Regions from separate parts of the Pseudoclavibacter endophyticus genome, predicted to be linked through region 1. Evidence: predicted binding sites of a transcription regulator. Region 1 holds the regulator's gene; the other holds the start of a gene.

Evidence for each region. The regulator HspR, encoded in region 1, represses chaperone genes until heat shock. The targets are predictions, from matches to a motif close to AAGTTGAGTCNNNNNGACTCAACTT.
Region 2: a site for HspR is predicted at 2,582-2,606, ahead of F8O04_RS07530 (Hsp20/alpha crystallin family protein). Genes of this name have one in related genera too.

What each region holds. Positions count from the first base shown of each region.
Region 1 is NZ_WBJY01000001.1:368,959-375,294, forward strand. It holds gene dnaK (molecular chaperone DnaK) at 1-1,016, shown strand, start outside; gene F8O04_RS01600 (nucleotide exchange factor GrpE) at 1,019-1,837, shown strand; gene F8O04_RS01605 (DnaJ C-terminal domain-containing protein) at 1,997-3,004, shown strand; gene F8O04_RS01610 (heat shock protein transcriptional repressor HspR) at 3,120-3,572, shown strand; gene F8O04_RS01615 (HNH endonuclease family protein) at 3,613-4,377, opposite strand; gene F8O04_RS01620 (SDR family oxidoreductase) at 4,472-5,227, shown strand; gene F8O04_RS01625 (S8 family peptidase) at 5,309-6,336, shown strand, end outside.
Region 2 is NZ_WBJY01000001.1:1,681,826-1,688,161, forward strand. It holds gene F8O04_RS07520 (hydroxymethylglutaryl-CoA reductase) at 1-739, shown strand, start outside; gene F8O04_RS07525 (hydroxymethylglutaryl-CoA synthase) at 736-1,908, shown strand; gene F8O04_RS07530 (Hsp20/alpha crystallin family protein) at 2,033-2,461, opposite strand; gene F8O04_RS07535 (pyrimidine dimer DNA glycosylase/endonuclease V) at 2,725-3,153, opposite strand; gene F8O04_RS14795 (hypothetical protein) at 3,150-3,347, opposite strand; gene F8O04_RS07540 (UbiA prenyltransferase family protein) at 3,344-3,559, opposite strand; tRNA gene F8O04_RS07545 (tRNA-Val) at 3,614-3,686, opposite strand; tRNA gene F8O04_RS07550 (tRNA-Gly) at 4,019-4,091, shown strand; tRNA gene F8O04_RS07555 (tRNA-Cys) at 4,194-4,264, shown strand; tRNA gene F8O04_RS07560 (tRNA-Val) at 4,371-4,442, shown strand; gene F8O04_RS07565 (hypothetical protein) at 4,633-5,007, shown strand; gene thrS (threonine--tRNA ligase) at 5,284-6,336, shown strand, end outside.

The DNA.
Region 1 (6,336 bases):
ACCTCCTCGAGCGCACGCGTAAGCCGTTCGAAGACGTCATCCGCGAGGCCGGCGTCAACGTCGCCCAGATCGCGCACGTCGTGCTCGTCGGTGGTTCGACTCGCATGCCGGCCGTCTCAGAGCTCGTGAAGCGGCTCACTGGCGGTCAGGAGCCCAACAAGACCGTCAACCCGGACGAGGTCGTCGCCGTCGGCGCCGCGCTGCAGGCCGGCGTGCTTCGCGGCGACCGCAAGGACGTGCTGCTCATCGACGTCACGCCCCTCTCGCTCGGCATCGAGACCAAGGGCGGCATCATGACGAAGCTCATCGAGCGCAACACCGCCATTCCGACGAAGCGCTCGGAGGTCTTCACGACCGCGGACGACAACCAGCCCTCCGTGCAGATCCAGGTGTTCCAGGGTGAGCGCGAGTTCACCCGCGACAACAAGAACCTCGGCACCTTCGAGCTGATGGGCATCGCGCCAGCGCCCCGCGGCGTGCCGCAGATCGAGGTCACCTTCGACATCGACGCGAACGGCATCGTGAACGTCACGGCGAAGGACAAGGGCACCGGTGCCGAGAAGAACATCCGTCTCGAGGGCGGCTCGGCCCTGCCCAAGGAGGACATCGAGCGCATGGTTCGCGAGGCTGAGGAGCACGCGGCCGAGGACAAGAAGCGCCGCGAGGCCGCCGAGACCCGCAACGTCGCCGAGACGACGGCGTACCAGGTCGAGAAGGTCATCTCGGAGAACGACGAGAAGCTGCCCGCCGACGTGAAGAACGAGGTGCAGGCCGACGTCGACGCCCTCAAGACGGCCCTCGCGGGTGACGACGACGAGGCCGTGAAGTCGGCCCTCGACAAGCTCAATGTGAGCCAGTCGAAGCTGGGCCAGGCGATCTACGAGCAGGAGCAGGCGGCCCAGGCGCCGACGGGCGATGCGCCGTCAGACGCCGGGACGACCGAAGCGGCGGGCGACGACGACATCGTCGACGCCGAGGTCGTCGATGACGAGGACGACAACAAGGACGCGCGATAGCCGTGAGTGACGAGAACCGTAACGAGCGACGCGACCACGACACGGGTGGCGAGCGCAGTGAGCCGATCGTGAACGACAAGCGGCGGATCGACCCGGAGACGGGCCAGGTGCGCGGCGGGCCCGCGGCCGAGCAGCCGCAGCCTGCCCCCGCCGGTGAAGCGGGCGCCGAGTCCGGTGCGCCGGATGCTTCGGGCGAGGCTCCGGATACCGGTGCAGACGCCGCGGCGGCCGCGGAGTCGGCGGCTGGCTCGGAAGACGCGGCAGATGCGGACTCGCAGGTGATCGACGACGAGCTGGAACGGCTCATCGCCGACGCGCGCGCCGTGGAGGAGGCCGGGACGGCGAGCGCCGTCGACGACGAGTCGCGGGGCGAGCCCGACACGGGGCAATCCGCCGACGCGGCTCGCGCCGACGCGACCCTCGCCGACCTGCAGCGGGTGACGGCCGAGTACGCCAACTACCGCCGCCGCACGGAGCAGGAGAAGATCGCGGCCCGTGAGGCGACGACGGGCGAGGTGCTGCGAGCGCTGCTGCCCGTCCTCGACGACCTCGACCGGGCGGAACAGCACGGCGACCTTCCCGAGGAGGGCGCCGTCGCCGTCATCGCGAGCAAACTGCGGGCGTCGGTCGAGAAGCTCGGCCTCGTCGCGTACGGCGACAAGGGCGAGCGGTTCGACCCGACCGTCCACGAGGCGATCGCCCAACTGCCGAGTCCCGAGGCTGAGGCGGACACCATCGCCGATGTGGTGGAGCGCGGCTATCGCGTCGGCGACCGCATCGTCCGTGTCGCGAAGGTCGCGGTGTTCGTCGCCGCGAGCTGAGCCACGGCGGTCGCGTCTCCGCGGCCGCCGGGTGAACGAGCGGCCAGGCTCGGGAACCCTGCGAGACCGCGCGGGGGCGCGAGCGCACCTCGAGCATCCGGAGCATCGGCGTGAGGGGCCCGCCAAGGCGGGCCCCTCACGTGTCGAGAAAGGAACGACATGGCGAGCCAAGACTGGTTCGAGAAGGATTTCTACGCGGTGCTCGGCGTCAGCAAGGACGCTTCGGAGCAAGAGCTCAAGCGGGCCTACCGCAAGCTGGCCCGTGACTACCACCCCGACCAGAACCCCGGAGACCCCGAGGCGGAGCGCAAGTTCAAAGACGTTTCCGAGGCGTACTCGGTGCTCTCGGACCCGAAGGATCGCGCCGAGTACGACCAGGTGCGGGCGATGGGCGGCGGTGCCCGGTTCACCTCGTCGGGTGGCGGTGCCGGGTTCGAGGACGCCTTCGGCGGGATGTTCAACCGCGGCGGTGCGAGCCAGCAGTACTCGAACGAAGACCTGGAAGACCTGCTCGGGTCGATGTTCGGCGGCGGTCACGGCGGCTTCGGCCCCGGGTCCTTCGGGACGGCCGGTCGACCGGCCGGGTTCGGGACGCCCGGCACGGGCGGCCCGCGGAAGGGACGCGACCAGACGGCCTCGACGACGCTCTCGTTCGCGACCGCCATCCGCGGCGACACCGTCACGCTGCAGACGGGCGAGGGGCGCACGATTACGGTGCGCATCCCCGCCGGCGTCGAGGACGGCCAGAAGATCAGGCTCAAGGGGAAGGGTGCGCCCAGCCCGAATGGTGGCCCGCCAGGCGACCTGCTGCTGCAGGTGTCCGTGCGGTCGCACCCCGTCTTCGGTCGCGACGGCGACAACCTGACGATCGACGTGCCCGTCACCTTCGCCGAGGCGGCGAAGGGCGCCACGGTCGAGGTCCCCACCTTCGGCGGCGATCCCGTGAAGGTGCGCGTGCCCGCGGGTTCGCAAAGCGGCAAGAAGCTGCGCGTGAAGGGCCGCGGTGTCACCACCAAGCGCGGGACGGGCGACCTGCTCGTGACCCTCACGATCGCGGTTCCCACGCACCTCACGAAGGGCATGGAGGAAGCGCTCGATGCCTTCGTCGCGGCGTCGCCGGCGGAATCGCCGCGCGACGACCTCATGCGCCGCGCGACGCAGGAGTAGAACGATCGTGGCAGGCGTGGTTCGCTGGTGGTCGGCGGCGCCGGATGCCGCGCATGGGCTGGATGCTGCGCACCCGGTACGAGGAACGTGGCCGCGAGCGATGGGAGGGTGACGGATGGCAGAGCGCATGCCGCTGGACGAAGACGCGCCGATCTTCGCGATCGCGATGGCCGCCGAGCTCTCGGGCCTCCACCCGCAGACGCTGCGGCAGTACGACCGGATCGGCCTCGTGTCGCCCAAGCGGACAGCCGGGCGCGTGCGGCGCTACTCCCTTCGCGACGTGGGCCAGCTCCGCGAGGTCGCCGAGCTGTCGCAGCAGGGCGTCTCCCTCGAGGGCATCAGCCGCATCCTGGCCCTGCAGCGCGAGAATGACGACTTGCAGCGGCGAGTGCGCGCCCTCGAGAGTGAACTCGCCAACGAGCGGCTCGCGCGGCGCGGCGGCCGAGTCTTCGCCGCCGGGGCCGAGGGCGACGTCGTATCGCTCATGCACGGCCGGCGGGCAGAGCGCCGCACGGGCGTCGTGCTCTATCGTCCGGTGCTGCCGATCGCCGACGACCGCGACGAGTAGTCGTCGGCCGGCTCACGGGCCCCGCCCGTCGCCCCTTGGCTCAGGGAACGGCCTCGCGGCAGGCCGCGAGCACGCCGTGCATCGCGTCGTGCTCGGACTGCGTGACCCACAGGCCGTATGTGGCCTTGACGGCGATCTGCCGGGAAACGTACGTGCAGTGGTAGTCCTCGTCGGGCGGGAGCCACTGCGACGCATCCGACGCCTGCTTGTCGTCGTTCGCCCAGCCCGCCGTCGGCTGAAGGTTGAGCGGGTCATTGGCGAACGCGACGCGCTCTTCGTACGCCAGGTCTTGCGCGCCCGTTCGCCAGGCGTTGTAGAGCGCCACGACGTGGTCGATCTGCACGTGCTCGCTCGTTCGCGGGCCCCGTTCGAATGCGATCGTCTCGCCCGTGTAGGGGTCGTCCAACACGCCGGAGGCGACGCGGCACCCGTCGGCGAGCAACTCCGCGTGGGCGAGCGCCTGCTGCAGCGCGTCATTGCGAGCGTCGCAGCCGTTGCCATCGGGATCACCCCAGCCGTCACCGAACGACCCGACGCGATCGAAGCGGCCGTCCCATTCCGTGCGCGGCGCGATCGCGATGCCGTCGAGTACGTCGGCAGCCGCCTCGGCGAGGCCCACCGGGTCGGCGTCGCCGCCGGCCGCCGCGACCTGCTCGACGAGTTCGGCCGGCGTTGCGGCGGGCGCGTCGGCGAGCGGAGCGGCCGAACAGCCGGCGAGCAGGGCGACGGCCGCGCAGATCGCCGCGACCGTCGACATGGCGGTGGATGCTCGCGCGCCGCCCACGCGCTGCTCACGTCGTGACATGGGCGTGCGCCCTCCCGCTGGACGTCGACCGATTAGTGTGGCCCCGTACCACCTGGCCATCCCTCATCGATTGTGGCACGACGAAGGGCAGCGAATGAGCGACGGAATGCCGGGCCGAGTCGAGACCTCGCGTGCGACTGCGGCCGTCGAACGGCCGGTCGCGCTCGTGACCGGCGCGACGCGGGGCATCGGGCGGGCCATCGCGATCGACCTCGCGCGCACGCACCGCGTCATCGTCGGCGGCCGCGACCCCGAGACGGTCGGCGCGCTCGTCACCGAGCTCGGCGACGCAGCGCCGTTCGCCGTCGACCTCGCCGACGAAGCGCACGTCGCCGCGGCCGTTGCAGGCCTGGCGGACGGGGCGGGCGCCGACGGCATCGACGTGCTCGTGCACTCCGCGGGCGTCATCGGCCCCATCGCCCCTGTCGCGGCGAGCGACCGCGCCGAGTTCCGCCGCATCCTCGAGCTCAACGTCGTCGCCGTCGCCGACCTGACGGCGCGGCTGCTGCCCGCCCTGCGGGCGCGGCGTGGGCTCGTCGTCGCGATCAACAGCGGTGCCGGCCACAACGCCGGCCCTCGCTCGAGCGTGTACGCCGCGTCGAAGTTCGCGCTGCGAGCGGTCACCGACTCCCTCCGCGCGGAGGAGGCGCCGAACGGCGTTCGCGTCACCTCGATTCATCCCGGCCGCGTCGGCACCGACATGCAGCGCGAGCTGCGCGCCGCCGAGGGCGGCGAGCATGAGCACGAGCGCTACCTCGAGCCCGACTCGGTCGCGGCGACGGTGCGCGTCGCCGTCGACCTTCCGCCGTCCGCATCGGTCCATTCGCTCTCGGTTCGTCCGTTCGGATGAACGGGGTCGCGTCTCGGGGGTGACGCACGGCCGGCATCCCGGTGCGACGCTGGAACTCTCGCACCGCATCGAAGGACGTCCATGCACCCCCGAACCAGCGCCACGGCCAGGCCGAACACGCGCGCGCGAGCGCTGCGCGCATCCGCGGCACTCGCCGCCGCCACCGCACTCGTCGCCGGTCCCGTGCTGCCGGCGATGGCGGCCGATGAGCTCGAGCCGGTGCCGCCCCCGCTGACCACACCGGCGCAGGACGGCACGTGGTATTTCGATCACTTCGGCATCGGCGGGCTGCACGAGGAGGGTGTCACGGGCGAGGGCGTCAAGGTCGCGGTCATCGACTCGCCCATCAACCCGGACGCCCCGGACCTCCGCGACGCCAACCTCGAGCTCATGACCTCGGGAATCTGCGCGAACGGCTACGACGGCGTCTCCACCGAGGACGAGGCGAGCCACGGCACCGCCATGACGTCGGTCATCGTCGGCACCGACGCGGGCGCGGACGGGGAGCGGGGGGTGCCGGGGGTTGCCCCCGGAGCGACGGTGCTGCATTACGGCCTGCTCATGAGCCCGAGCAGCACGGGCTGTGACGCAACGCTCGCCGACGCCGTCCGCGACGGCATCGAGCACGGGGCGAAGATCTTCTCGATGTCGTTCGGTTGGCCCGACCACGACGATCTCGTCGAGGCCGCGCGTATCGCGCACGAGGGCGGCGCGATCGTCGACATCGCGGTCGCCAACGAATCGCTCGACGCGCTCGACCCCGAAAGCGACATCAACGGCGTCGTCACGGTCGAGAACATCGACCCCGAGGGCAACTCCGATGGCCGCGAAGTCATCAGCTCTGATCTCGCGGTGGTCGCGCCCGGCGCCGGCATCCGCTCGCCAGATCGCGGTGAGGACGGCGACTGGGAGGGCTACCGGCTGTCAGTCGGGACCTCGCCGGCTACCGCGTGGGTGAGCGGCGTGCTTGCGCTCGCGTGGGCGAAGTGGCCGGAGGCGACGAACAGCCAGCTCATCCAATCGCTCATTCGCAACACCTCGAACGGCTGGGAAGAACTGGCCCGGACCGACCAGGAGGGCTTCGGGCTCGTCTCGCCGCAGAACCTCGC
Region 2 (6,336 bases), 1.3 Mb from region 1:
CGCCCGGCTGCTCGAGGTGCACAGCGAGATCGTCGGCAACCTGCTGTTCATCCGCTTCGCGTTCGCGACGGGCGACGCGTCGGGCCACAACATGGTGACGAACGCCGCGGACGCGCTCATCGCGCTGGTGCGCTCGTGGGAGTCGGGACTCGAGTACGGCTCGATCTCCGGCAACTACTGCTCCGACAAGAAAGCGACGGCGGTCAACGGCATCTTGGGCCGCGGCCGCAGCGCCGTCGCCGACATCCTCATCCCGCGCGAACTCGTCGAGCAGCAGCTGCGCACGACCGCAGCGCGCATGTGCGACCTCGTCGTGCGCAAGAACCTCGTGGGGTCGACCATCGCGGGGGCGCTGCGCTCTGGCAACGCCCACTACGCGAACATGCTGCTCGCCTTCTACCTCGCGACGGGGCAGGACGCGGCCAACATCGTCGAGGGCTCGCAGGGCATAACCTACGCCGAGAACCGCGACGGCGATCTGTACTTCTCATGCCAGCTGCCGCACCTCATCGTCGGAACGGTCGGCAACGGCAAGCACCTCACCGGCGTCGAGGCCGCACTCGAGCGGCTCGGCTGCCGCGAGCCGCGCGAACCGGGCGAGAACGCGCGACGGCTCGCGGGCCTCATCGCGGCGACGGTGCTCTGCGGCGAGCTCTCGTTGCTCGCCGCGCAGACGAACCCCGGCGAGCTCATGCGCGCCCACGTGCAGCTCGAGCGAGCCCAGAAGGAGCAGGCATGACTGAGATCGGCATTCACGACATCCAACTCGCCACCGCGCACCACGTGCTCGACCTCGGCGACCTCGCCGAGCATGCCGGCATCGACCCCAACAAGTACCGCATCGGCCTCGGGCAGGACGAGATGAGCGTTGCTGCACCGGACGAGGACATCGTCACCATGGCGGCGGAGGCCGCGGCGCCCATCCTCGAACGCAACGGAACCGGCGGCATCCGCACGCTGCTCTTCGCTACCGAGACGGGCGTCGACCAGTCGAAGTCGGCGGGCGTGTTCGTACACCGTCTGCTCGGACTCTCGCCGACCGTGCGCGTCGTCGAGCTCAAGCAGGCCTGCTACAGCGCGACGGCGGCCCTCCAGATGGCCGCCGGCATGATCGCCCGCAACCCCGACGAGCGCGTGCTCGTGATCGCGAGCGATATCGCCCGCTACGAGCTCGATTCGTCGGGGGAGCCGACGCAGGGGGCCGGTGCCGTCGCGTTCCTCGTGAGCACCGACCCTGCGCTCGTCGCCATCGAGCCCGTCTCCGGGGTCAGCACGACCGACGTCGACGATTTCTGGCGGCCGAACGGTTCGACGACCGCGGTCGTCGACGGCGCACTGTCGGTCACCGCGTACCTCGACGCCCTGCATCAGGCGTGGAGCGACTTCGCCGCGCGCGGCGGCGCGCCGATCGGCGAGATCGAACGGTTCCTCTACCACCAGCCGTTCACGAAGATGGCCCGCAAGGGGCACCGCCACCTCGCAAAGGTCACGGGAGCGCCCCTCGACGAGTCAACGCTCGAGTCGAGCTTCGCCTACAACCGGCGCATCGGGAACACCTACACGGCGTCCATCTACGGCGCACTCGCCGCGCTGCTGGACCTCGATGAGGGACGGGGTGCCGCGCGCGGCCTCGAGGGCGCCCGCCTCGGCTTCTTCAGCTACGGATCCGGCGCGGTCAGCGAGCTCTTCACCGGCATCGTGCAGCCAGGGTACCGGGCGACGCTCGACCCGGCCCGGGCGGCCGCGGCGATGGATGCTCGCACGCGCATCGACGTCGCGACGTATCGTTCGCTCCACGCCGCGATCGGCACCGACGACGGGGACGTCGAGACGCCGCGCGTGACGACGGGGCCGTTCCGCTTCGCCGGTCTTCGCGGCCGCGCGCGGCAGTACGAGCGCACCGCCTAGGGCCCGGGCGGAGCCGCCCCGCGCCGACGAAACGGGGCTCGAGGTCACCGACCTCGAGCCCCGGGTGAGTCGGCCGCCCACAGCGCACGAGCGCTCCGCGGCGTCAGCCACCGCGCGGACCGTGCTAGCTCGTGAGCTGCGTTCTGCTTCCGCCGCGTTCGATGCTGATCTTCCGCGGCTTCGCCTCTTCGGCAACCGGAATGGTGACGCGAAGCACGCCGTCCTCGAACGACGCCGAGATGCGGTCGGTCGCGAGGCTCGTGCCGAGCGTCATCTGGCGGGCGACGCTCCCCGCCGGGCGCTCGCGAACGAGCCACTCGAACCCTTCACGCTGCTCCTCGTCGCGGCGTTCCGCGCGGATGGTCAGCGTGCGGTCCTCGACGTCGACGTCGATGGACTCTGGGGCGACACCGGGCAGGTCGACCTTGACGACGAAGTTCTCGCCGTCACGGAAGACGTCCATGGGCATCGCGAAGGTCCCCGAAGGCCGCGCCGCGTCAGAGAGCAAGCGCTCGATGTCGCGGAACGGGTTCATCAGCATGGTGTTCGACAACTCTCAATCACTCCTTCTCCGTCAGCGCCGCGTGTGGCGCGATTACCCGAGGGACACCCATCCACTCGGTTCCTTTGCAGGTGGCTCCATTATGCGACGCCGCAGGCCGCGAAGGTTCAAAACTTGATAGAGATGCACTCAATGTTCGCTGGATCCCGTGATCAGCGGGAACTCCACGGACGATCAGGCAACCGCCGGCGACAAGCGGGATCGTCCATGTCATGGCACCCTGCGTCGCGCCCATTCGATCCTTGGTGAGCGACTCATGGTCGCTCCCAGCGTTCCATCTCGCCGGAAACGACGATGAAGAGAGGGTGTGGGGACGGGCCGGAGTGCTCCCAGCGGTGGGCATCCTCCGGACTTCGACGCATCAGTTTTTTGCCCAGGTGATGCCATTCGAAGGTGATTTGACCCTGCGTAACGGGGATCTGTGCGACCTCGGCGGCGGGTTCGAGAATCCGGCTCGCGTCGAATTGGTACCCGCGCAGCTCCGCTTCATCCCGAAGACCGGACAAGAACGCCCCGATTGACTCCAGGGGCTTGGGCGTCGCCGTGAAGCGCACCAACTGCGGGTGATGCCGATAACCCTTCGTTCGCCCGGCGAGCACCGCCTGGGCAAGCAGGGCTTCGCGCCATCCGGCGACGAGGCCCGCCCGATCCAGGTGCTGCGGATGCAACGACCAGAGCCTCATCGCGGGTGCGCGGTGTGGCTCGGGCTCAGCTTCGAAGACCGCCGCCGGATCGAGCACCCAATGTCGGAAAACACGGGTACGACCAAGGTTCGCACCACAAAGGTATCCACGAGCACGCCGGAGGCGACGTTGAACGCCGAATCGTGCTCGCGCAGGCGGCCGCGAGAATGCGGCGTGTGGGAATGGTCGGTCATGCGTTGCTCCATTCGATGATCAGCAGGAGCGTAGTGAGAAAACTGGCGAAGAAGTCCGGCGCGACGAAGCGCCGCCAGGCACGGTTGGTGACGGCGGAGGTCCCATCAGACACGCACCAGGAGGGCGCAGTTGAGGAAGCGGGAAGGGCGATGAGCACGGCGAGCGGACCGGGCCACGACGCGAACAGCAGCAGCGGGGGAAGCAAAGACACCAAACGGGAACCCGCTCGATCTCTCGATGTCGTGTTCCCGTAAGAATGCTTGGGTGGGCGATGCCGGGCTCGAACCGACGACCTCTTCCGTGTGAAGGAAGCGCGCTACCAGCTGCGCCAATCGCCCAGATGCGCGTGAAGCGCAACGACGAATCATCTTGCCACACGATCGGTGCGCGGGCGAGTCCGGCTCGCCCGTGCGTGTCGCACTGACCGCCGTCGATGAGGCAGTGTCCGGATGGCAGACGTGAACGCACGGGGTGGTCGCGTGATTGAACGGTGCGAAGCGGGTGAATGACACCGGTGTGAACAGCAATTTTCCCGACGGTGATCTGGGGTTTGCGTACTCGCGGCCGGGGTGGTTTTGCGAAGCCGTGGAACTTCCGTTAGAGTCAATGACGCGCTGAACGAGGGATGCGAAGCCCGGGAAACCGAGCAACGCCGACCACGTCGGAGCATGCGGATGTAGCGCAGTTGGTAGCGCATCACCTTGCCAAGGTGAGGGTCGCGAGTTCGAGTCTCGTCATCCGCTCGAGTGTGACATGCACTGCAGCGGGACCAGTTTGACTGCGGCGAAAGCACGCAGGCCAAGCGGTCCCGCTCAGTCGTGAAGCACGGGTATGAAAACCCACACGGTGACGTGGCCGAGAGGCGAGGCAGCGGCCTGCAAAGCCGCGTACACGGGTTCGAATCCCGTCGTCACCTCGGCCGCTCCCTCGGGAGCAGCTTGCGGTAACGCACCTGACAACAGCATCACAGAGCACATCTCTACTGACGGCGTTCGGCAGAACTGGCGGTTCAGCGGAGGTATGCGCGATTGGCGCAGCGGTAGCGCGCTTCCCTGACACGGAAGAGGTCACTGGTTCGATCCCAGTATCGCGCACGGATGGAAAGCCCCCTGGCGGACAAGCCAGGGGGCTTTTCTGCGTCGTCTCGCACCTCGGTGACCAACCGGGTCACCGTCGGCACCCAGCATCCTCACACGCGATATATCGCGAAGCGGGCGTACGATTGCCCGGCGCGATGGCCGCGCGCCTCGACGACCCGGCCACTTTGGAACCGCGGAGGGTGCCATGACCCAGCAGTCCGACAGCACCGCGCGCGACGGCGCACACGGGCACACGCCCGACGGCTCGACGTCGGGGCGGAAGTCCCACGCCGTCAATCAGCGTGTCGATCAGCTGCGCGGCGGTCTCGAGAAGGCGGTCGTCGGCCGCGAGACCGCCATCAAGGTGAAGGCGGTCGAGTGGGCCGAGCAGCTCGACGAACGATGGCAGGGGCGGCACCATAACAAGCTGTTCGTCGCGCTCAAGGCCATCGAGTTCGTCGTCGACCACGCACGACGAAGCCCGGGCGATACCGCCGCCGGCCATGAGGCTCCCGACGCCGAGCACCTCGGCGAGTTCCGGAACGTGAGTGACGACGGGCGGGCGTCACGGCCCGCGTAGACGCGGCTCGGCCTGGCGCGACAGCGCGGCGCGCGGGCGGATAGACTGGGAACTTGGTCCGCATCGCGCCCGGGTATGGCGCGAACCGCACGCCGAAGGAGCCCTCGAATGGCCGAAGCCGCTCAGCTGAGCGCACACGCATCCCCGTCACACTCGAACGACGGCCGCGTCGACACGACGAATCCCGCGGCCGGCGTGACGGCGACGCCCGAGGCGATCGTCGCGGCGACCGGGCAGACCGGCTTCGACCTCTTCAGCGATCGCAGCATCATCGCCATGCGGGTCAACGGCGAGCCTCAGGACCTGTTTCGGGAACTCGCCGACGGCGACGAGGTCGAGCCGATCGAGATCGGTTCGCCCGACGGCTTGAAGATCCTGCGCCACTCGACCGGCCACGTCGTCGCCCAGGCCGTGCAGCGAATCAACCCCGAGGCCAAGCTCGGGATCGGTCCGCCCATCGAGGACGGCTTCTACTTCGACTTCGACGTCGCGGAGCCATTCACGCCCGACGACCTCAAGGCCATCGAGAAAGAGGCGTCGCGAATCGTGCGCCAGGGGCAGCGCTTCGCCCGACGCGTCGTCACCGAAACCGAGGCACGAGCCGAGCTCGCGAACGAGCCGTACAAGCTCGAGCTCGTCGGGTTGAAGGGCTCGAGCGCCGACGCTGATGACGCCGGCAACGGCGAGGATGTCGAGGTCGGAGCCGGCGAGCTGACGATCTACGACAACGTCGACCCCAAGACGGGAGAGCGGTACTGGAGCGACCTGTGCCGCGGGCCGCACCTTCCGTCGACGCGACTCATCGGCAACGGGTTCGCGCTCACCCGTTCCTCGGGCGCGTACTGGCGCGGCAGCGAGCGCAATCCGATGCTGCAGCGCATCTACGGCACCGCCTGGCCGACCAAGGACGAGCTGCGCGCTTACCAGGCCCGCGTCGAGGAGGCCCAGAAGCGCGATCACCGACGTCTCGGTCGCGAGCTCGACCTCTTCAGCTTTCCCGACGAGATCGGCTCCGGTCTGCCGGTCTTCCACCCGAATGGCGGCATTATCCGCACCGAGATGGAGGAGTACTCGCGAAAGCGCCACATCGCCGAGGGGTACAGCTTCGTCACCACGCCGCACATCACGAAGGGCCAGCTCTTCGAGACGTCGGGTCACCTCGACTGGTACGCCGACGGCATGTACCCGCCCATGCAGATCGACGAGGAGCGCGACGCCGAGGGCAACGTCACCAAGCCGGCGCAGGACTACTACCTGAAGCCTATGAACTGCCCCATGCACACGCTCATCTACCGCAGCAGGGCGCGGTCGTACCGCGAACTGCCGCTG